Regions from separate parts of the Tepidimicrobium xylanilyticum genome, predicted to be linked through region 3. Evidence: riboswitches for the same ligand, from Rfam matches in the RefSeq annotation. Region 3 holds a riboswitch; each other region holds the start of a gene.
What was found. Region 3 has a riboswitch for thiamine pyrophosphate ahead of thiM (hydroxyethylthiazole kinase). Riboswitches for the same ligand answer to the same signal wherever they lie in the genome.

Region 1 (8,239 bases), on a different contig from region 3:
GGCATAATATTTTATGGGGAGAGTTTAATATGAATGTTAGGGAGATATGTTTAAATATATTAATAGATGTCCACAGTAAGGGAGCTTATTCTAATTATACAATAAATAAATATATAAAAGAAAATATTAAAATTAAGGATGAAAACTTAATAAGGGAAATAGTCTATGGAGTAATAGAGAATCGTTTATATTTAGATTATATTATTTCTAAACTATCTAGTATTAAGGTTGAAAAGATTCAACCGCCTATCCTAGATATTTTAAGGATGGGAGTATATCAAATGGCTTTTATGGACAAAATTCCAGATAGGGCAGCTGTAAATGAATCAGTTAATCTTTCTAAGAAATACGGTCACAAAGGAATCAGTGGTTTTGTTAACGGAGTTCTAAGAAATTTTTCAAGGAATAAGGAAAAATTGATGGTGGTAGAAGTAAGCAATTCAGTAGACTATATTTCCATAAAGTATTCCTATCCTAAGTGGATAATTAGAAGGTGGATTAATGAATTTGGTTATGAATTCACAGAAAAACTGTGCATTAGCAATAATTCTAAACCTAAATTGAATATTAGGGTAAACCGGTTAAAGACGAATAGGGAAGAATTATCCGACAAGCTGTCCAGCTATGGATATATAGTTTATAATACTAGGTATGCAAAAGATGGGATTATAGTAGAGAATCCTATTAGGATTACTGAGAGGGAGGAGTTTCAACAAGGTTGTTTTACCATTCAAGATGAAAGTAGCATGTTAGTAGGGCAGATAGCTAATCCAAAAGAGGGGAGTTTAGTTATGGATTTGTGTAGCGCACCAGGAGGGAAAGCTACTCATATTGCAGAGATAATGGAAAATAAAGGAAAGGTTATAAGTAGGGATATATATGAGCATAAATTGAGATTGATAAAGGAAAATTCCAATAGATTAGGAATCAATATCATAGAAACGGAAATATTTGATGCTTTAAAAGTTGATAATACTATGGTGGGCAAAGCAGATTATTGCATAATTGATGCTCCTTGCTCTGGATTAGGAATTATTAGGAGAAGACCAGATATAAAATGGAATAGGAAGGAAGAGGATATAAAAGAATTGGTTAGGATGCAAAAAGCCATTCTTAATAATGCCAAAAAATATGTAAAACCTGGGGGCATAATCGTTTATAGTACTTGTACCATTGGAAAGGAAGAAAATTTAGATGTGGTTATGGATTTTTTGAAGGCTAATAAAAACTTTTCTCTATTAGGATTTGGAGAATTATTGGACTCGTTAGAAAATATTGAAACTGGAAATAAAGGATATGTACAATTATTTCCACATATTCATGGTACAGATGGGTTTTTTATTGCAAGAATTATAAAGAAGAATGGTTAAAAGATTATTTGGTATGATATAATAAGAAATTAGGAATGTATAAAATGCGAATTTTTAGAATAAAAATTAATATGCCTTAAAACTTTTTCTTTTTTAAGGACAAGCTAAAAATAGGACAATAAAGGCCTGAAACCAATAGAAGGAAAAATTATTAATAACATTTGGAATGGACCAAATATCTTTACATTGAGGTGATTGGTATGGAGGTTGGAGTTAAAACTGATATTGGCAGGATTCGGGAGGTTAATCAAGACGCTTATTATATTTCTGTTATTGAAGAAAATCCATTATTTATTGTAGCAGATGGGATGGGAGGACACAAGGCAGGAGAAATTGCATCGAATATGGCTGTTGATATAATAAGTGCAGATCTAGGAAAAGATGTGACCCTCTTGGAATTAGACGATAATAGCATTAAAAATAGAATAAAAGAATCTATAGGTAGAGCAAATGAAGAAATATACAAGAAGTCTTTAGAAGATGAATCCTATTCAGGGATGGGAACAACTGTGACTTTAATCTATTCAAAAGGGAAAAAGGTCTTTATTGGACATGTTGGAGATAGTAGAGCTTATTTATTGCGTAAAAATATATTATTACAATTGACGAAAGATCATTCTTTAGTCGAAGAGCTTATTAGAAATGGAAGCATTAGTAGGGAAGAGGCAAAACTTCATCCACAAAGGCATATTATTACAAGAGCAGTAGGAACTAGTCCAGATGTTGAAGCGGATTTAATAGTACAGGAGAAGCACAAAGGTGACATATTTCTATTGTGTACAGATGGGCTAACCAGCATGTTAGCAGATGATGAAATAAGAGAACAGTTGTTAATATGCGAAAATATGCAAAAGATCTGTGAAGAATTAATTGAGTTTGCCAATGAAAAGGGTGGATTTGATAATATTACTGTTGTGGCTATTAAGTTTTAATGAAGTGAGGTGAAAACATGATTGGAACTGTTCTTGGTAATAGATATGAGATAATTGAGAAAATAGGCGGAGGTGGCATGGCTCTTGTTTATAAAGCTAAATGTAGACTTTTAAATAGATATGTAGCAATTAAAATTTTGAGGGATGAGTTTAACAACGATGAAGAATTTATAAAAAAGTTTAAAAGGGAATCTCAAGCTGCAGCCAGCCTTTCGCATCCAAATATAGTTAATATATATGATGTTGGAGTAGATAAAAAGGATGGACAGGAAATTCATTACATAGTAATGGAGTATATAAAAGGCAAAACCTTAAAAGAGATAATAAGGGAAAAAGGAAAGTTTACTGTAGATGAAACTATAGATTATTCAATTCAAATAGCAGAAGCCTTAGAACATGCTCACGAAAATCATATAGTCCATAGAGACATTAAGCCGCATAATATAATGGTAACTGAAGATGGCAGAGTGAAGGTAACTGACTTTGGAATAGCAAGAGCAGCTAGTGCTTCAACGGTAACCAACACATCCAATGTAATAGGTTCTGTCCATTATTTTTCACCAGAACAGGCCAGAGGAGGTTATACTGATGAGAAATCTGATATATACTCCTTAGGCATAGTCATGTATGAGATGATCACTGGAAGAGTTCCTTTTGAAGGAGATAGTCCTATTACAGTAGCTTTAAAGCATATTCAGGAAGAGATCATCCCACCTAGAGAAATAGATAATTCAATTCCACTTGGATTGGAGAATATAATTATGCATTGTGTAAAGAAGAGCCAAAGTGATAGGTATGCTACTGTAAGTGATTTATTATCTGACCTAAAGAAGACCAAATTGTCTGGTGGCAAATTGCCAATGGAAGATACTAATTTTATTGAAGCACCTACTCAAATAATACCAGTTGTGGAGGATAAGGAAGGTAAGGAAATGAAAAAATCTAAAAAGAAAAAGAACAGCGATGGTAGTTTAAAAGTTGTTTTCTTTGCTATACTATTGGCCTTTGTAGTAGTTAGTTCAATGGCCTTAGGTTTTTATAAGCTTAAGGACTACTTCATTACTAAGGAAGTTGTAGTACCTGATTTAGTTGGATTACACATAGATAGAGCCAAAGAGGAAGCAGAAAAGCTTGGATTAAATGTTGAAGTGGCAAACGAAGTTTATAGCAGTGAGTTCAATAAGGATGAAGTAGTTAATCAAATGACAGAGGCAGGCACAAAGGTTAAAGAAGGGTATACAATAAAAGTTGCTATTAGTAAGGGAAGAAACCTAGTTAAAGTTCCAAACCTAATTAATAGGAATATTAACGAGATTGATAGCATACTTAAAGATTCTAGTTTATCAGAAGGGCTAGTAGAGTATGAGTATAGTGATAATGTAGCTGAAAATATAATTATAAATCAAGATCCAGCCCCATATACTGAAGTTGAAGAGGGGACTAAAATTAATTTAATTGTTAGCCAAGGTCCGGAAAAAAAGATTGTAGTAATGCCAAAGCTTGTAGGTCAAAGTGAAAACGAAGCTAAAAATGCCTTGATAGCATATGGATTAGCATTAGATCAGATTGTTAGAGAGCCTAATAATGAATATGAAGAGGGCATTGTATTTTGGCAAAGTATTGAACCTGGCAATGAAATAGAGACAAATACAGCCATAACCTTATATGTTAGTTCAGGTCCATCAGCTCGAGGAGAGGAACCTGAACCTGAAGAGAAGGATAAAGAGATTCCTTTTGTAATGACATTAACACCTAGTGTGGAAGATGATGAAGTAGAAATTAAAATTGTAAGGGTTCAGGATGGAAATAGAAAAGATGTTTATAATAAAATTCATAAAGTCGATGGAAGTTCTATCGAAATACCATTGGAAGGGAAAGTAGATGCTGTATTTGAAATCTATTATGATGGCATTTATATTGACGAAATAGTTCATCCACACAATTAGGAGGTTTTTATGATAGAAGGCATAATAATAAAAGGCATTGGTGGGTTTTATTATGTTAAAACTCAAGACAAAGTTTATGAATGCAAGGCTAGGGGGCTTTTCAGAGAAGACAATATAATACCCTTAATAGGAGATAGAGTAAAAATCCGAATAAACGAGGAAGATGGTAGCGGCTATATTGAAGAGATTATGGAAAGGAAATCTCAGTTGATAAGGCCTCCCGTATCTAATGTAACTCAAGCTATTATTATTATGAGCATAAAAAAACCGGATATAAACTTATGGTTATTAGACAGATTAATAGTTTTAGCGGAACATCAAAGATTAAATATTGGAATATGTATAAATAAAATTGATTTGGTTCAGGAGGATGAACGGAATTTAATAGAAAAAGCCTATAGAGAAACCGGGTATCCAATTATTAAAACTAGTTGCAAAACTGGAGAAGGTATTGTAGATTTAATAGATTTATTAAAGAACCAAGTTACAGTTTTTGCAGGGCCTTCAGGGGTTGGGAAATCCTCACTACTAAATAGAATAAAACCAGGATTGGAGCTAAAAACTGGAGATGTAAGTAAAAAAACTACCAGAGGAAGGCATACCACCCGACATGTAGAATTAATAGATTTAGATGGCAATTCCTTCGTACTTGACACTCCAGGTTTTAGTTCCTTAAGCTTGGATTTTATTGAGAGGGAAGAAGAGTTGAGCAAGTACTTTAAGGAAATAGATGAGTTCAATGGCAAATGTAAATTTATCAACTGTATTCACTTTAAGGAACCTGGTTGTGAAGTGAAAAAACAGGTGGAAAAGGGGAATATTAGTCGGGAAAGATATGAGAACTATCTAATGTTTCTTGAAGAGATAAAAGCAAATAGGAGGTATTAAAATGATAAAACTTTCACCATCCATTTTGTCAGCAGATTTAGGCAATTTAAAAGAGGAGATACTTAAACTTGAAAAAGGAGGAGCAGATTATATCCATTTAGATGTGATGGATGGCATATTTGTTCCCAACATAACCTTTGGACCGCCAGTAATTAAACATTTACGCAATATTACCCAAATTCCTTTTGATGTTCATCTTATGATTGACAAACCTGAAAGGTATATAGAGGATTTTGTAGAAGCTGGTGCTGATATGCTTACAGTCCACGTGGAATCTACCCTGCATTTACATAGAACCATAGATGTAATAAAATCCTATGGTATAAAAGCAGGGGTAGCTTTGAATCCGTCTACACCCTTAGAAAGTATAGAGTATGTATTAGATTATGTTGATTTAATTTTGATTATGACAGTAAATCCTGGCTTTGGTGGACAAGAGTTTATAGGTTCTATGGAAAAAAAGATTAAAAAGATGAGGAGAATTATAGATGAAAAGAACCTTAATATTTTACTTGAAGCTGATGGAGGAATTAAGTTAGATAATGCAAAAGAGATAATCAATTATGGCCTTGATATCATAGTAGTTGGTTCTGATATTTTTAGAAGTAAAGATGTGATAGAGAGAACTAAAATGTTTAAGAGCTTATAATTGAATTATATATGTAGTATGGTATAATGTAATTGAACTAAATAATACCTTCATCACTAGGGGAGCCAAATTGGCTGAGAGGGGATTCGATCCCGACCCTTAACCTGAACTAGGTAATGCTAGCGTAGGGAAGTGAGTTCGTTTGCATGTTAGCCCATTACCTAATTCTGGTAATGGGTTTAATATTTAAGGAGGGCTGAATATGAAGAAGTGGAGCACAAAGATGTTAGTGGAAGCTGGGATTATGATAGCATTAGCTGTTTTGTTGAGTAGAATTAAAATTTACCAAGCACCTCAAGGAGGTTCTGTAACTGCAGGTAGTATGATTCCAATCCTTTTGTTTTCTATGAGATGGGGACTTAAACCTGGGATTATTGCTGGAGCCACCTTTGGAGTATTAAAACTCATATTAGGAGGTTGGGTTTTTACCCCTATACAAGCAATATTAGAATATCCTATTGCCTTTGGTTTTTTAGGATTAGCTGGAATTTTCTCTAATTCCATTAAAGATTTTAGTAACGACAAATATGTCAAAATCATTCTATCTATATTTTTCGCCATAGGCGGTAGATTTTTATGTCATCTATTAGCTGGGGTTATATTCTTTGCTGAATATGCAGGAACTCAAAATCCTTGGATATACTCTTTAGTATATCAATCCAGCTATTTAGTACCAGAATTTATAGTATCTATCATTATTTTATCGTTAATTTGGAAGCCTATTAGCAAAATAGAAAAATAGAATGGAATGATTAAATGAAAGCGTTAGTCATTTTAAGTGGTAAAATAATTGATATTAACAGGTTAAGGGAGTTAAAGAAAGAGGTTGATTTTGTACTTTCTGCTGATGGTGGAACTAATCACTGCTTTAAAGCATCTTTAAAACCTGATTTGGTTGTAGGAGATTTAGATTCCATTTCAGAGGAAGTTATTCAACAGATTGAAGAGAATAAAATACCAGTGGAAAAGTTTCCTGTAAAAAAAGATAAAACGGATTCAGAAATTTCCATAGACTATATAATAGATAAGGGATTTAAGGATATAACTATAGTAGGAGCTACTGGAAATAGGCTGGATCATACTTTAGCTAATATATTGCTGCTCAAAAAGCTGAAGGAAAGAGGAATAAATGGACGAATAATAGATGATGATAATGTTATATATTTAGTTGAAGATGAGCTGATTTTAAAAAACATACCCGGCTATTATGTATCTGTTATTCCTATCACCAACACTGGAATTGTAGTTACATTAAAGGGATTCGAATATGAGCTGGAGAATACCAGAGTTCAATTTGGCTCCACTCTAGGCATAAGCAATAGGATTGTTAAAGATAAGGGATTTATAAGAATTTATGAGGGACAAAGTTTAGTAATCATATCAAGAGATTGATCTATAGAGCAAACCTGAAAAAGGTTTGCTTTTTTGTAACTAATTTTGAAAAAATGCAATAAAATAGAGTAAAGGATCTTTGAGGTGAGAATATGAAAAGCTTTTACTATAGATATAGGTATAAATGGAAAAGATTAATTGGAATTTTAATATCCGTAATTGGTTTTTTAATAGTAATCAACTTTATTCCCATAGAAATACTAATATTGATTATTGGGTTGATTCTTATAGTTATTGGGATTTTAATAATTAAAGTAAAATAAGGCTTCCGCTACTATTAAACTGGAAGCCCTATATTTTATAACGCCCTTTCCACATAACCAGACCTTAAGCATCTAGTACAAACATTTATTCTTTTAACAGTTCCATCAACCACTGCCCTTACTCTTCTGATATTTGGTGACCAATCTCTTCTACTCTTTTTATTTGAAAAAGTCACTTTATTTCCAAATATTTTACCCTTTCCACATACTTCACATTTTCTTGCCATAAAAACACCTCCTCTAAAAAAGTGCAATCATCTAATTCGTTTTCTTATTTTATTAGAACATATTATATTCTAACATAATATTAGATAAAAAGGCAACTATAATTATTGACAAATTAAAATCTTAATAGTAATGAGTTGAACAATTCAGTATAATAAGGTAAAATATACTCATATATTATATTGAATTATCTTTAAGGAGGCGATTTTGTGCCAGCTAGAGCTAAAAATGATTATGGTTATATCGACATAGATGATAACGTAATAGCTACTATAGCAGGGCTTTCAGCTATGGAAAGCTATGGAATAGTAGGTATGGCTAGTAAAAAAGCAAAAGATGGTTTTTTTGAGCTATTAAAAAGAGAAAATCTTTCTAAAGGGGTAAAAATATACATTGAAAACGATGAAATAACAATAGATTTACATGTTATATTACAATATGGAATGAGAATATCAGTAGTAGCAGAAAATATTATTGAAAAAGTAAAATTTAATTTAGAAAACTTAACAGGGATGAAAGTTAAACAGGTAAATGTATATGTACAAGGAATTAGAGTTGAAAAGTAGTTAGGAGG
Region 2 (8,239 bases), on a different contig from region 3:
TTTTCTCTATATATTCATTATTTCCTATTAAAATTGGACTGTAATAATCTAATGTTGGATTAATATCTTTAAATGCAAAGAAATCTGTCTCTAGGCCCTTTATCTTTGCTGCAATACCATCCCAAGCGTAGTAGACCCATACTGCATCTATATCTGTATTAAGGGCTGTAACAACATCTGTTACGGTGCTTGGAACCATTTTTATGGAATTATAATCCCCACCATCAGCCTCTACTACCGATTTTATTATTGCCTTTTCAATAGGCATGTCCCAAGTAGCATAAACCTTATTAGCCATTCCTTTCGGAGTTTCCATTCCATTGCCTTTAATAGATATAATCCCTGATGTATTATGCTGGATTATAGCTGCCACTGCAGTTACTGGAAGAGGATTGTCCGAAGCAAATGCTGGTGCTATCATATCCTGAAAGGATATTCCAAACTGAGCTTTTCCAGATGCTACAAGGCTTTCTGCACCTCCTTCTGGAGGCTGAACAATTTCCACATCAAGGCCTAATTCTTCAAAATATCCCTTTTCTTGAGCTACATATAGTCCTGTATGGTTAGTATTCGGCGTCCAATCAAGCACTACAGTTATTTTTTCTTTGTTTTCATTTTGGCAAGCTACTAAAATGGTTATCATTATTAATATACAAAATAATATTACCAATTTCTTTTTCATAGTCATTCTCCTCTCCTTCTGCATTATTATTCATTTTCACTTCTAGCCCATGGCATACTTATTTTTTCTAATAAGCTTACCCCCTTCATCAAGGCTAAACTAATAACTGATATGAGTAAAATTACAGCAAACATTTTATCAAAAGAATAGGATTTTTTAACTCTTGTCATATACACGCCTAGTCCATTGAAACCACCAAGCCATTCTGAAATAACTGCCCCCACTACAGAATAAGAAACAGAAATTCTTAAACCAGCAAAGAAATGAGGTATAGAACTTGGCAATTTTATATGCTTAAATATTTGCATATCGGAAGCATTCATAGATCTCAGTAATTGTATAGCATCAGAATCTACCGATTTAAAACCGTCTAATAAACTAATAGTAATAGGGAAAAATGTCACAATCACAATCAATGTAATCTTTGGAGCCATACCATAGCCTAACCACAAAACTAGCAAAGGTGCAATTGCAACAGTTGGTATAGTTTGAGTAATAACCAATATTGGATATACAGCCTTATAAATGAAATTAAACCTATCCATAATTATAGCAACCATGAATCCCAATGATATGCCAATAGCAAGTCCAAAAAAGGCTTCTAATAATGTAGTTTTTGCATGGTTCATTAGAAGAGGAAAATCTAATATAAAAGCCTCTACAACATCCAAAGGAGATGGCAGCATAAACTTTGGTATAATCTCCATACTGGACAAAACCTGCCATAAAATAAGTATGCCTACTATTGCTACATAAGATGACATCCTATTTGTAATGCTTTGCAACTTTTTGGTCAATAGTAAGTACACCGCCTTCTGGTTTAAAATGTATCTTAACATAGGACATCACAGAGGGACACCCTGATTTAATTGCAATATATTGACATTCCTTCACAATATCCATCAACTCTTCAAATTCCCCTTCTATTGTAGTTTCGAAGGGCCCTACATGATAAGATAATCCTGTACTTTTAATATATTCAATTACCTCATCTACAATTTTGCATACCAACTCATCTGTATCTACCTTTGGCAATACTTGAATGGCAACACTTGCATTCATAATTAATTCCTCCTTATTTAAAATTAAACATTAAAAAATCCTTTCTGGATAATAACCAGAAAGGATTAAATACCATTAACTAAAGTAAATGCTACATTACAGTACCTAAAGTCCGATATAATCCCTACGCTGGCATTACCCAGATCAGGTTAAACGGTTGGAGATTTCCTTCTCTCCTCTCAGCCCGACATATCGAGCACCCGTATTGTAATTTTAGAATATATCAAACTTTGTAATTTGTCAAGGATAATCCTCAGATGTTTCCATATTTTCCAAAATATAAATCCCTCTTAACATATTCATCTATCAGATTAGCTATACTATCAACTGTTGTCTTAAACAAGCCACTATGAAAATATAGCTGAATTATCTCTTTAATATGCCTATGATATTTTTACCTATATTCATCTATTTCCAATAGTTTGGTAAGAGTGGATAACTTCAAGGATTCCCGTTATATGGAAAAGAACTTATCTTTTCAAGAAAGAAGATTCGTCCAAAGCAACAAAAAAAGATGGCTTTGGACTAGGATTAGCCATTGTAAAACCTATTGTGGAGAACCATAGTGGATGCTCTACACTATCCAGCTTGTTAGTATAGTCCTTTAAATATATCTTTTTCTTATTGTATCTTCTATTACACTGGTAGTTTTTCCCTAATTCTTTAATCTTAGCATAGCATTATTCTTATACAACTATACCTTATAAGCATTATCGAATTTAGAATATATTTTTTCAATTTGACAAGAAATAAAACATTTTAACTAAACCTTAAACTTGCTGATAACCTCCATTAAATCTTCTGCAAGAACATTCAAATTTTGAGCAGTTGTTGCCACATCCTGTGAAGATGCAGTAAGTTCTTCTGATGATGCTGCCAACTCTTCTGTGGCTGCTGAATTTTCTTCTGTTACAGCACTTAATTGCTCAACTCTTTTCACAATGGCATCCTTTGATTTTACACTTTTATCTATTGCACTATAGGTTTTATTCATTAGAGCTGTAATATTTTCAACGGATGCCAAAATGTCTCCAAAGGATTTTACAGCACTTTCAACGGATTTGGTTTGCTCTTTTACAGCTTGTCTTGCATTTTGGGATGCATAGGTCACTTCATGACTATCTTCAATAATTGAAGAAACTAAATCTGCAATCCTTTCTGTAGACTTTTTCGATTCTTCTGCCAGTTTTCGTACTTCATCAGCTACTACTGCAAAACCTCTGCCATGTTCTCCTGCCCTTGCTGCTTCTATAGCTGCATTGAGGGCCAGCAAATTCGTCTGTTCTGATATGTCTGATATTATTTCAGTAATACCACTGATTTCTTTTATGGAATCTGTCAATGCTCCTATTTTATCTATGGATAATTTAAAGGTTTTTCTTATTTGTTCAATAGATTTCACCAGAATGTCCACTTCCTTTTTACCAATGCTGGCTTTGTCTTCTGCCTTTCCCATCTCAGTTTTTACATTTTGAAGTTCCCTGTGTATAATCTCTATGTTATTGGTTAATTCTATCAATGAATCCGTAATTTCTGTTAGATCTTGTGCTTGGCTTGTAGCACCGTCCGCTATCTGTTGCATGGTTGATGCTAATTCTTGGGCGAAAGCAGACATTTCTTCTGATGTTGCTGCTAATTTCACTGAATCAACACCTAATTCGTTTGATCTTTCCCTAATATTGAATATTATTTGCTTTAAAGAATTTTGCATGTTTTTTAATGAAATGGATATCTGTCCAAATTCATCCTTTTTATTTAGATATTCGTATGATATTTCCTTTGTAAAATCCCCTGACGCCATTAATTCAAAATATTCCTTGATCATTTCCAAAGGTTTAACAATACGCATTCTTATTAATATATTATAGAATATTGTGGCAATTACAATTAACACTATAGAGCCCTTTATAATGTTGTAGATTGAATTATCTATTAGTTTAGCAATATAACCTTGAGGAACTCCTACAAAGAACATGCCCACTACTTGTCCCTTGCTATCTATTAAAGGTACATATTTCGTAGCATATTCCATACCTAATACTTCAGCTTTTCCACTATATTCATCACCCTTTTTAATTACTTCCTCTATAACTTCTGGAGAAGCTTTCGTTCCTACCTGCCTTTTCCCATCCACTGTAACAGTTGTAGCTATTCTTGTATCTTCTTTAAAAATAGTAACTTCGCCATCAACTATTTCTTTTATTTCATAAATCATAAAAAAATTTTCATCTATCAGGTGATTTCCTTTATATAGCTTTTCCCCTACTATATTCCAAGGACCACTATACTTAGAATCTATAAGCTTTAAAGCAAGTTTTGAACTAGTATTTAACAAATTTGAAAAATTACCATTAACCAAGCTGTTGTAATCTCTTCTCACTTGCATACAGATAAGTGTTACCAATAAGATTGTTACTATCAAGTATATTAAAACAATTCTTCTTGTAGTATTCATTGAAAAACAATATTTTTTGAAGTCATCATATATATCCTTCTCCTTTCTATGTATTTTTTTAAACTATTGATTTTAAAATAGCCCTTTACTCACACAAATATTTCCCATCTCATGCCTTTATTAAAACCAAATTTAACAACTGATAAATGCGAAAATTCTCACAACTCTTTTTGATCATGCCTATCACCATCCTTCTTCTATACAAATTATTGCACTATAAATACAGTATTTATCCTGATTATAGCACAATTTTTGTATATCGTCATTTTTCTGCATTTTTCAATGCTTTTCAACGCCCTATAAAATCCTATATCTCCTATTCCCAAACCAACAAATAATCTCAAAATAGTTTCCTTATAATCTTCCAATCACATACCCACACTACAGATAAAAAATGAATGATGCAAAGGAGCGGATCTTTTTGCATCATAATCCATAGAAAGGAATTATTTAAATAGGGTATTTGAAAGGTTTTGTAGAGAAGATTTGTCTAAAGCAACATGAAAAGATAGCTTTAAACTAGGATTAGATGTTGTAAAATCTATTGTAGAGAATTACAGTTTTAAACATATGCTGAAAGTAAGCCTAACATATATTTTTCATTGTAGATAAAGAGGTATTAAAATTTGTAAATAGATTCAAAAAAACTGAGGACTCCACCCCTTTAAATATTAGAAAGGATGATGTCCTCATGGTAAATTAAATTTCTTTTCTATATTTTATCCTCTTGAATTTGTTTGCTTTTCAAATTCATAGTTAAAATATAGTTTTTCTCCTTTTGCTATTTGACTATCATAATCCCTTAACATATTTTTAGATTCTTTATATAATAAGAATAATGCAATTAAGTTAGGTATAACCATTATACCATTAAACATATCCGCTACATTCCATACCAAATCAACTTTTTGGTATGAACCTAATACTATAAAAATTAACACAATGACTTGATATATTCTAATTGCAATTTTCCCTTTAAACAAAAATCTTAAATTATTTTCTCCAAAATAATACCATCCTATTACTGTTGTAAATGCAAAAAATGTTAAACATATTGCTAAAAACCTTTCACCAATTGGTCCAAATGCAATACCAAAACCCCGTTGTGTCACAGCAACACCTGCAAGACCTAATTTATCAGCTCCTGTTACTAATATAACTAAAGCAGTGGCAGTACATACTAAAATAGTGTCTATAAATACAGCAATCATTGCTGAAAAGCCTTGTTCTGCCGGATGCTCAACGTCTGCTACTGCATGGGAGTTTGGAGTTGATCCCATACCAGCTTCATTTGAGAAAAGTCCCCTAGCTACCCCATACCTAACAGCTTGTTTTATTCCTATGCCTACAGCACCACCAAGTACTGCTTGTGGATTAAAGGCTCCCACAATTATAGATTTTAAAGTTGGAATTATACTACTTCTAAACAGTATTAGAACAGTTACAGTACCAAGTATATATATTACAGCCATAACTGGAACTACCATTTCAGCAAATTTTGCAATCCTACTCATTCCTCCTATAAAAATCAAACCAGCTATAATTGCAATTGCTATTCCTATTGCTATATTTGGAATATTAAACGCTCTACTTATTGCATCTGCTATAGAGTTAGATTGAACCATATTTCCTATAAAGCCTAAAGCTATTATAAGGGCTATTGCAAAAAATGTTGCTAATCCCTTGGATTTTAATCCATTCTTAATATAATAGGCTGGTCCTCCTACTAACTGGCCATCAACATCAGTTTCACGATACTTTTGTGCTAGGGTTGCTTCTACAAATATAGTTGCCATTCCAAAGATGGCTGACATCCACATCCAAAATACCGCACCTGGCCCTCCTGAGGCAATAGCCGTAGCTACTCCAGCTACATTACCAGTACCAATTTGAGCAGCTATGGATGTAGCTAAAGCTTGGAAAGAAGACATACTACCTTCTTTATTTTCTTCTTTATTAAAAATACCACCAAAGACCTTTTTTGCTGCTGTTCCAAATTTTTTAATTTGTGGAAAACCTAACATAATGGATAGAAAGATTCCTATGCCAACTAAACCAATAACCAATACATAATCCCAAAGAATACCATTAACAAAGGAAACAATTCTTTCTAAAGCATGCATAATATCACCTCTTTTTTGTTGGATTAGTTTGAATGTTAAACGTTGTAATTATAACATCATTTAGAATGTTTGTCTACAGGTATCTGATTAATAAATTGTATTTTTTTCTATTTTAATAAAAAAGTGCTTTATCTTACATTAATGCAAAAGGTTGAATATTTTTGTATAATTTTTATTACTATTAATACTCTAGTCATTTTTAGCAATTTGTCATTAATCTTAGCTTTTTTAGTTTAAGTGTAATCATCTAAATTGTTAGAAAAATTAACTATCCTAAGTATATACACTAAAAAATTATTTAGTATTTTTTATTATTCTATGTTTTAATACTAAATATAATGTGTTAATTAAATTAAAAACTATTCCCATTCCCAATAATACAAATAAAATGAATATTCCTATCAAAACCAGTCCATTGCAAACATTTGGTGGAACAATTCTAGACATTAAAACTATACTAATAAATAAGAGCCCTGCTAATACAAAAGGGCCTATTAGAATTAAATATTTTATTCTTTTATTATATTCCTTATTAGTAAAACAGTGGCAACTGTAGCTACTGCTGCACCAATTAACATATTGTTCTTTTATCCATATGGATATTCTTTAGAATATTTAGGAACCAAATGGTCAAATAATCTAGTAAATATATCAAAATCTTTATTATTAGACTTTAGACTTAGTGGTTTATTAAAGTATAGAATTCTTTGGGATCTATCTTAAGAACAAGTAAATCTTTACTTTTTAAAGCTGAAAACTATCCATTTAATTTCATATTCTATCCATATTTAATGAATATACAAATTGTTTTAGAACTCAATCATAAAAACAAGTTATTCTTCTAAATATCCTATAGAGAATATAACAACCTATTATAAATATTGAAAAAGTAGCAACAAACTGAATTGTAAATCTATCTATCCCTATTACTAATTGATTAAATAATTGAATTGGTCTAAAAAGCATATCCCAACTGTTAAATCTAAGAAACCTTCCAATGTAAACACCTATTCCGGATAACAGAGATACTAATACAACTCCTAAAAAAGATACGGGCTTCAAAGTAATTATTCCAATGCTTTTATCGAAAATATAAAGGGATTCTAGGCCAACTAGTAAAGCAAATAAGAATCCAACACCAATAATTAACAACTTAGTCCAAATCATAATATCAGTACTATAAACAACTCCTCCATCTAAGGAGTATTTTTCTACTTCAACTATCCACATAAATTTGTCATTTGATATATGAATGAAATCTGTTATCATGTAAACAGAATTAGGGAAAAACAACAACCAAGGAATCATCCAAAGAATAGAATGGCCTAGCCTTCCTTGCATCAAACTTGTCTCTGATTTCAGTATAAAAACCAATGGTAATACTGCCAATAAAACATTCCATGATAGCATGATATAAAGAAAACTAGTATCCTTAAAAAACATCAACAAGCAGACAATCCAATATGCTAACATGAAGAATATTATTTCTTTATATTTTTTTAAAAATATCTTCATAAAACCACCAGTTAAATAAAATATTCCCTTCATTATCCCTAGTTTCTACCAGCACTTTAACTTCTTCATCAATAACGGGTTCGACAATACTTTCACATATAATATTATACATACCTTTAGCCATAAAAACAAAGTCATATTCCCCAAAAAACTCTTCCTCTTTTGAAGATATTTTTATATTCAATTTACCTTGGCAACTCTACTAACACCATTTTTTTATGATAGGTATTACAAATTAAGAAGACTATGCATTTTTAATATCTAAGTTTTAGTTAGTTTTTTCATTTAGCTAATTCCTCAAAGGCTTTCATATGTTTAGACAAAACTCTTTTAACAACCTTTTCTACTTCTTCATCATCTGATATCATAATTGGCTATACCCTATTAATACACAACGGGTAC
Region 3 (8,239 bases):
TATTTTTGTTCTTTTTATCTCCTTTTACATATCCTAATTCTACCTCTAATTCTGCCTCTAACATCTCTTGTAGTGCATCTTTAAACATTTCTTTAAGATATGTGTGGAGATCATTTACTGTTTTTAAATCTCCATCTACTATCATATTTCTTAAAACTTCCTTTGGTAAAGTTGCCATAAAAAATTCTCCTTTCTAGTTTTGGTCTTATTTAGATTCTTGCCAGAAAAGAGAATTTTATTTCCTAAAAGCACAAATTATTTTACACTACCCCCTACAGGTCTATTGTAGTTGTATCTTTTACGAAATATTTATAGCAAATATTAAATATTACGTAGTTGGAGTAACAATCAACTCTTGTTTATTTTATAAGTAGTATTGATTAAAAAGTTAGTTTAAAAACAGATTTACTTATTTATTTATTAAAATCGCATTTTTGACATTGGAATAGTTTATTTCCGTTATCTTCTTTATAAAAGGCTCCAGACCATTGACATATAGTTTGTAAAATTGGTACAACGGATTTTCCCTTGTCGGTTAAGCTGTATTCGACACGTGGTGGTATTTCATTGTATTGCTCTCTTTTTACAATACCATCATTTATTAATTCTTTTAATGTAGATGCCAAAACAGAATCTGTAATATTAATCATTTCCTTGCGAATAGCACTATATCGTAAAACTTTTTTCTCAGCCAAAACACAGATAACACGAGACTTCCACTTACCTCCAAAAATATCTAATCCATACTCTAAAGGGCAACGAATATCCTTTTCTAGCTTATTTTCATACATCATATTCAACTCCTTCCACTATCATTGTACATACTAAACTATATATTTTCAAGTTGCTATTAAAATTATTAGTGACTAATAAATTTCCTAATATATTAAAAAAAGTAAGTAGTCAATATATAATAAAGTTACATTAAATAACCAAGTATAATAAGAAATGGAGGTATTTAGTATGGAAGTTAAAACGTATTTACAAATTACAATGAAGATTGATAATGAAAAGCGCCCTGAGGCAGTAAAAGTCTATTCAAAATATCGACAACCATTCTTAGATGAGATTAAAGGAGCATTAACCAAAGAGCTTTTAGTTCGAGATGAGGACGTTCAAGTACTTCATGGATTTGATAGTATAGAAAATGCACAAGCTTATCTTAATAGTCAACTATTTAAAGAAGATGTATTTGTAGCTTTAAAACCCCTATGGAGTGCTGAACCAGATGTTAAAATCTACAGCGTAACGTTATAGAATAATGTTTCTGATATGAAGTTAGCTGATACTATTAAGTGTCGGCTAACTTTGTATTTTTAGATACTTTCAATCGTTTAATCAAAGCCTCGTATTCTTTTAACAGCGTTTTCGAAAGTAACATTTTTACTGCTAGGGGGTATTTTTAGAGAAATGAATTTAAAGAGTAAAAGAAATTATAAATCATTGGCCTTTATTCGAATGAAAGTTTTCCGAGTACTTTAAAGTAGGAATGTTTTTTACTATAATAGGTGTAGAAGAGCCTTTTAACAAAATGCCACGGCATGTTGTTGTATTAATAGAAATTATTATAGCCTTGCTATTTTATGATGGGAAACTCCCTTCGATTGTGCAATTTCCATAGGTGAAGGTATGCAAAGTATATTTTTTATTCGTTTTTGTTAGTTTAATGGTTGAATTAATTGGACTCATAAAATATTACTGTGGTATGGATTGGTTGGTAGAAACGCTAACATCAAAGATCAAAGGAAGGAAAGGTTGTGAGATTTTCATTGGATTAACTGCTAGGCCTTATCGGGGACAACATTAAACAATATGGTTGCAATAGTTATTACTGCTCCTATGGCAAAGATTTTTGTGATAATTAAAAAGACTAGTAAGTATATTGGATATTTGTATGTGTGCTATTTTAGGATTAATACCTCATGATAGTAGTAATCTTCTTACAAACACTTAAACAGCCACTGTTTATGGAATATAAGGAGAGAATTCTATTTTATGATAATCACTTCCTGCCATGTCCTATGCTAGAAAATCCAAAATATATTGAGGAGATGGCAAAAAGAACAGAAGTAAAATCCACAGATTTACAATCTCCAGAAGATGTAGAGGACCTAGTAGCTAAAACTAAACTCTGTGCAGAACAATGGAAGGATAAGGCTGATGAATTATGGCAAGAGGTATTAGAAGAAAAAGAAGAAATAGTTAAAGGATAATATAAAAATACTCATTGATAGGAATTCAAGGGTATTAAATCTATGTGGTGTTTATATCCCCATACCTATATAGTAGGCGATGCCTTCTATTTCAATCCCTCTGCAAATATCGTTTTTTAAAACTTAATGGGACTTGACACCAAAGGTTGTAAGTGATATTATATAGGCGAATTGCGGGGGGACTCGTAAGAGTTGAGAAGGTAGAACCTGACCCTTTGAACCTGTCAGTTAACACTGTCGTAGGGAAGCAACTTAGTTATAATAATAATGGATAGGTGCGTTCCTTATGAGAGGAGCGCTTTTTTTAAAACTGAATACGTTGCGGGGGGACTCGTAAGAGTTGAGAAGGTAGAACCTGACCCTTTGAACCTGTCAGTTAATACTGTCGTAGGGAAGCAACTTAGTTATAATAATAATGGATAGGTGCGTTCCTTATGAGAGGAACGCTTTTTTTAAAATTGAATACGTTGCGGGGACTTGTTAGAGTTGAGAGGGTAAAATCTGACTTTTAGAGGGAATGAAAGGAGGTGATACTGATATACCTGAAATTATATTCTATTAATACTAACGAAAGGAAGGAGAGGAAATGACTAAAGAGGAGATTCAAAAGCAGATTTTTCAGGCAGTCGAAACCGTAAAGCAGACGAATCCGATGGTTGGATCCATCACCAATACGGTAACGATTAATTTTGTAGCCAATGCTCAATTGGCCGTTGGAGGTTCCGCTGCCATGGTTTATCTACCTGAAGAGGGTGAATTTTTAGCAAAAGCTAGTGGAGCTATCTATATAAATGTTGGCACACTTTTACCCATTTATGAGCAGACTTTACCCCATGTAGCAAAAGTATTGCACGATACAGGTAAACCATGGGTACTGGATCCGGTTGCTGTCGGGATTGGTTCGATGCGGACGCATTTGTTAAGGCAGTTTAAAGATTACAAACCTCATGTAATAAGAGGAAATGCTTCGGAAATTATTGCACTAGCTGGTTTATGGAAGCTAGACGGTGGGGCGGCTATCTCCAAAGTACGTGGTGTTGATTCAACGGATTCTGTAATTGCAGCAAAGACTGCCGCTGTTTCATTGGCTAAATGGACAGGTGGAGCGGTTGCAGTATCTGGGAAAACCGATTTAATCACTGATGGAACTGTTATCGCCTTCTCTTATGGGGGATCTCATTTTATGCCTAAAATTACCGGAGCAGGCTGTTCATTGGGTGGAGTCATCGCGGTCTATTTAACGGCTGCTTCACCGTTTATTGCAGCACTTACTGGTACTGCGGTGTACAATTTGGCTGGAACACGCACTGAAAAGAAGGTGGATGGTCCAGGAAGCTTTCAGATTAAATTTCTTGATGAACTTTATAAAGCAAGTGCAGGGGAGATTGCTAATAATCCATTTGAAATTGAGGAGGTTTAATGTATGAATACTTTAATTGCAGTGGCGATTGCGCCTTTTGGAATTGGGGAAGAGCTTGCATCTGAAGTTGCAGAAGTGGTGAAAGTAATTCGGGAGTCAGGTTTGCCGAACCGAACGACTTCTATGTTTACGGAGATTGAAGGTCCCTGGGATGAGGTGATGCAGGTGGTGAAAGAAGCTACTTTTGTGTTGACCAAGAAGGGCATCCGTACAGAGGTTGTGTTGAAGGCCGATATTCGCCCAGGGTTTACTAACATGATGACGACTAAAGTCGATAAAATCAATGAACTTTTAGGAGGAGAAAATGAGCATTAGAAAAAAATTTGATCTTTCAGCATATTTTGTGGTGGGTCCCGAGAATACTAAAGGGCGGTCGGTGGCGATGATTATTAAAGATGTAGTTGAGGCTGGGTTTACTTGTATACAAATCCGTTCCAAAGTTGCTTCTGCTCGAGAACTGATTCAATTAACCCGCGAGGCTTCGGAAGTAATCGCTCAAGCTGGTAAATCGGATGAGGTGGTATTATTGGTGGACGACCGCCTTGATGTCATCTTAGCGGCGAAACAACAGGGGATAAAGGTTGATGGAATTCACGTTGGACAAGATGATATTCCGGTGGAAGTCTGCCGGGAATACTTGGGTGAAGACTCAATTATTGGCTTATCAGCAAGGACACATGACATATTTGAATATATTAAAACAGTAGATGTTTCTCAGATTGATTATTTTGGCGTAGGCCCCTTGCATGAAACAATGACAAAACCAGACTGTGGGGTTGATTTAGATGGAAAAGTGATTACCAGAAGTTTTGAAGAAATTTCAAAAATTGCCCAAATTAGCCCGGTCCCGGTCGTAGTTGGTGGCGGTGTTAAACTTATTGATATACCTCAGCTTGCACAAACAGGAGTCGATGGTTTCTTTGTCGTGTCTGCTGTGTCTGAGGCTGATGATCCAAAACAAGCAGCTGTCGATTTAGTAAAAACCTGGAAGCTTTATGCTACGGTTGGATGTAAAGATTTAATCGAAAAACAGGTGAAGTTATGATTAAGGGAGTAATTTTTGATTTAGATGGGGTTATATTGGATTCCATGCCCGTGTGGAATAAGGCTGGTGAAATGTTTTTACGCAATTTGGGTTTACAAGCGGAATCTGGGCTTGCTAAAATCATGTTTTGTATGAGCATGTCGCAAGGAGCGAAATTTTTAAAGGAAAGATACCATTTAGATATGGAAGAGGGTGAAATTATAAAAGGGATTAATCACACCATTGAAGATTATTATTCTTATAAAGTTCAATTAAAAGAAGGTGTGGAGCAGTTCTTAAAGGGTATGCAACAGTATGGCGTTAAAATGGTGGCAGCAACCTCCTGTGATAGGCAGGTTTTTGAAAAGGCAATACAAAGGCTTAATGTAGTAGGTTTTTTTGACAGAATATTTACATCTACGGAAATAGGTGCTGGTAAAGAAAAACCAGATATCTATTTTGCTGCAGTTGAACATATGGGAACGCTACCAAGAGATACATGGGTTTTTGAAGATGCATTGTATGCAATTCAGACGGCAAAAAAAGCTGGTTTTAGAACAGTCGGCGTATATGATGCTTCTAGTATAGATGATTTGGATGAGATTAAGAGGAACAGTGACATTTATTTGAAGAAGCTAGATAATATTAATGCGTTTATGGAAAAGGCATCATCTAAAATATTTTAAAGCGGTAAATTGGGATAACACCTTTTAGGCTATAAAATTAGTACTAAAGATAACCGCGTATATAGAAGAAAGGAGAATAAGGCTAATAAAATGAAAACAGTATTAACAATCGCGGGAAGTGATTCCATAGGAGGTGCTGGAATACAGGCCGATATTAAAACAATGACGGTAAATGGCGTATATGCTATGAGCGTGATTACTGCACTAACTGCACAGAATACAATGGGTGTAACAGGGATTATGGAAGTTACTCCGGAATTTTTAAGCGAACAGTTGGATAGTGTTTTTACCGATATCTTTCCGGATGCGGTGAAAATTGGCATGGTTTCATCGACTAAATTGATTGAAACCATATCCGAGAAGCTCAAATTTTATAATGCAAAAAATATTGTTTTAGATCCGGTTATGATTTCCACAAGTGGTTCAAAGCTCTTTCTGGATGATGCAATAGAAGCCTTAAAAAATACTTTATTTCGTCAGGCAACCTTATTGACACCAAATATTCCTGAAGCCTCTGTTTTATCGGGAGTAGCCATTACAAATGAAGCGGATATGATTAAAGCTGCAGAGATTATCAGCGATGAATATGGGTGTGCCGTTCTTTGCAAGGGTGGCCATAACGAAAGCAATGCTAATGATTTATTATATCAGAATCATAAGTACAGGTGGTTTATGGGAGAGAAAGTAAACAATAAAAATACTCATGGAACTGGATGTACTTTATCCAGTGCTATTGCTTGTGGACTTGCTAAGGGATTAGATTTGGAAATGTCAATCCAACTTGCAAAGGAATATGTGTCAGGTGCCTTGAAAGCAATGCTTGTTTTGGGAAAAGGGATCGGACCACTTAACCATATGTGGAATATCTATAAGGGAGAGAGATGGCAGTGAGAGAATATTTAACTCAGATGGAAGCCGCAAAAAAAGGGATTATTACAGAAGAATTAAAAGAAGTGGCTAAAAAAGAACTAATGACAGTTGAGGAACTGTTGCCATTAGTTGCATCTGGAAAGGTGGTAATATGTGCAAATAAAAATCATAAATGCATCAATCCGCAGGGAATTGGTTCAATGCTAAAAACAAAGATAAATGTAAACCTAGGAGTTTCAAGGGATTGTAAGGATTACAATATGGAAATGAAAAAGGTGATGGAAGCTGTTAATATGGGTGCCCATTCAATTATGGATTTGTCTTCACATGGAGATACTATTCCTTTTCGTAGAAAGCTAATATCAGAATGTCCGGTTATGATAGGAACTGTACCGGTATATGATTCTGTTATCCACTATCAGAGAGATTTAGATACCCTTACAGCTAAAGATTTTATTGATATAGTAAGGATTCATGCAGAGGATGGGGTGGATTTTATCACCTTGCACTGCGGTATTACAAGAAAAACTATTGAACAGATAAAAAAACATAAAAGAAAAATGAACATAGTTTCCAGAGGGGGATCTCTTGTATTTGCATGGATGTGCATGACAGGTGAAGAAAATCCTTTTTATGAATATTACGATGAAATTCTTGATATATGTCGTGAATATGATGTAACAATATCGTTGGGAGACGCTTGCAGACCGGGATGTCTTGCAGATGCTTCAGATATATGTCAGATTGAGGAACTTGTAAGACTAGGTGAACTTACCAAAAGGGCTTGGGAAAAGGATGTACAGGTAATGGTGGAGGGACCCGGCCATATGCCTATTGACCAAATAGAAGCCAATGTAAAAATCCAGCAAACCGTCTGCAACGGAGCACCGTTTTATGTATTAGGCCCGTTGGTAACGGATATTACACCAGGTTATGACCACATTACAGCCGCAATCGGAGGTGCTATTGCAGCTTCAGCAGGTGCAGCCTTTTTATGCTATGTGACACCTGCAGAACACTTGGCACTGCCTAATTTAGAAGATGTAAAGCAGGGAATTATTGCTATGAAAATTGCTGCTCATGCAGCAGATATTGCCAAAGGTGTAAGAGGAGCAAGGGAGATCGATGATAGGATGGCAGAAGCAAGAAGAATCTTTGACTGGGAGACACAGTGGAAGTACGCTATAAATCCTGAAACAGCCAAAAGAATACGTGCTGAAAGGAAGCCTGAGTATGAAGATACGTGTTCCATGTGCGGAAAGTTTTGTGCAGTTAGAAGTATGAACAAGGCACTTGCAGGAGAGCATATTGATATTTTATAATTTAGGGCCTAGATTACATAGAGATATTATTGAGAAAGTAGCGGTTTTTAACGATAAGTTGACTGTAGAGTGCTAAGATTATGAGATTAATATGGAAATATAATAAAATGACCGCTGATTATGTATTTAACATGATTGGCGGTCTAATTTTCTAGATTAGTATTTATCTTTATTGAGAGTAAAGTTACGTTTCCAATAATGTTGACTCTTTTCTATAACAACTTGACACTATCTAAATCAGTCACTTTAGTGACAGTTAATATTGTTAATGATATACCTATTATTACAATAGGGATAATTGTGTTTATCTCGAATTTGGTACTATTTATTATAGCCTTTATAGCAGTTGGCAAAGATTTTGAGAGATATACAATTTACTCAAGCTTTTTTCTTGCCATATTAATTTATATTCTAGAAGTTATTGTTCAAGTGGAAACCCCTCTAGTAGATGACTTAATGATTAATCTGATATTTGGAATTCTCATACAGGGAATTGGTATGGCCATAATTTTTTATCAGAATTCCTCAACCGGAGGTACTGATATTGTAGCCAAAATTATTAATAAGTACTTTAATCTAGAAATAGGTAAAGCACTACTATTGGCAGATTTTATGATAGTGTTTTTAGTAGGAATATCTTTTGATAAAACATTAGGTTTATATGCTCTATTAGGTATAATTTTTAACTTTTATGTTATCGATAA

Region 1: it holds a riboswitch for thiamine pyrophosphate, as region 3 does, so the genes downstream of both, thiT (energy-coupled thiamine transporter ThiT) here and thiM (hydroxyethylthiazole kinase) in region 3, are expected to answer to the same signal.
Region 2: it holds a riboswitch for thiamine pyrophosphate, as region 3 does, so the genes downstream of both, BLV68_RS06495 (thiamine-binding protein) here and thiM (hydroxyethylthiazole kinase) in region 3, are expected to answer to the same signal.

The regions. Positions count from the first base shown of each region.
Region 1 covers NZ_FNNG01000006.1:131,947-140,185, reverse strand. The annotation lists gene rsmB (16S rRNA (cytosine(967)-C(5))-methyltransferase RsmB) at 30-1,370, shown strand; gene BLV68_RS08255 (Stp1/IreP family PP2C-type Ser/Thr phosphatase) at 1,571-2,302, shown strand; gene pknB (Stk1 family PASTA domain-containing Ser/Thr kinase) at 2,320-4,248, shown strand; gene rsgA (ribosome small subunit-dependent GTPase A) at 4,258-5,136, shown strand; gene rpe (ribulose-phosphate 3-epimerase) at 5,138-5,785, shown strand; TPP riboswitch at 5,834-5,933, shown strand; gene thiT (energy-coupled thiamine transporter ThiT) at 5,988-6,527, shown strand; gene BLV68_RS08230 (thiamine diphosphokinase) at 6,542-7,177, shown strand; gene BLV68_RS15455 (hypothetical protein) at 7,270-7,440, shown strand; gene rpmB (50S ribosomal protein L28) at 7,476-7,667, opposite strand; gene BLV68_RS08220 (Asp23/Gls24 family envelope stress response protein) at 7,875-8,231, shown strand.
Region 2 covers NZ_FNNG01000004.1:179,397-187,635, forward strand. The annotation lists gene BLV68_RS06485 (ABC transporter substrate-binding protein) at 1-682, opposite strand, end outside; gene BLV68_RS06490 (ABC transporter permease) at 709-1,479, opposite strand; gene BLV68_RS06495 (thiamine-binding protein) at 1,448-1,744, opposite strand; TPP riboswitch at 1,850-1,958, opposite strand; gene BLV68_RS06500 (methyl-accepting chemotaxis protein) at 2,508-4,103, opposite strand; gene BLV68_RS15430 (hypothetical protein) at 4,406-4,567, opposite strand; gene BLV68_RS06505 (alanine/glycine:cation symporter family protein) at 4,919-6,322, opposite strand; gene BLV68_RS06510 (DUF1361 domain-containing protein) at 7,139-7,837, opposite strand; gene BLV68_RS15435 (hypothetical protein) at 7,812-8,021, opposite strand.
Region 3 covers NZ_FNNG01000022.1:10,958-19,196, reverse strand. The annotation lists partial or broken gene BLV68_RS14485 (transposase) at 1-178, opposite strand, end outside; gene BLV68_RS14480 (winged helix-turn-helix transcriptional regulator) at 414-791, opposite strand; gene BLV68_RS14475 (hypothetical protein) at 964-1,257, shown strand; gene BLV68_RS14470 (hypothetical protein) at 1,923-2,213, shown strand; TPP riboswitch at 2,379-2,477, shown strand; TPP riboswitch at 2,527-2,625, shown strand; gene thiM (hydroxyethylthiazole kinase) at 2,800-3,633, shown strand; gene BLV68_RS14460 (thiamine-binding protein) at 3,637-3,948, shown strand; gene BLV68_RS14455 (thiamine phosphate synthase) at 3,938-4,678, shown strand; gene BLV68_RS14450 (HAD family hydrolase) at 4,675-5,343, shown strand; gene thiD (bifunctional hydroxymethylpyrimidine kinase/phosphomethylpyrimidine kinase) at 5,434-6,234, shown strand; gene thiC (phosphomethylpyrimidine synthase ThiC) at 6,225-7,535, shown strand; gene BLV68_RS14435 (YitT family protein) at 7,785-8,239, shown strand, end outside.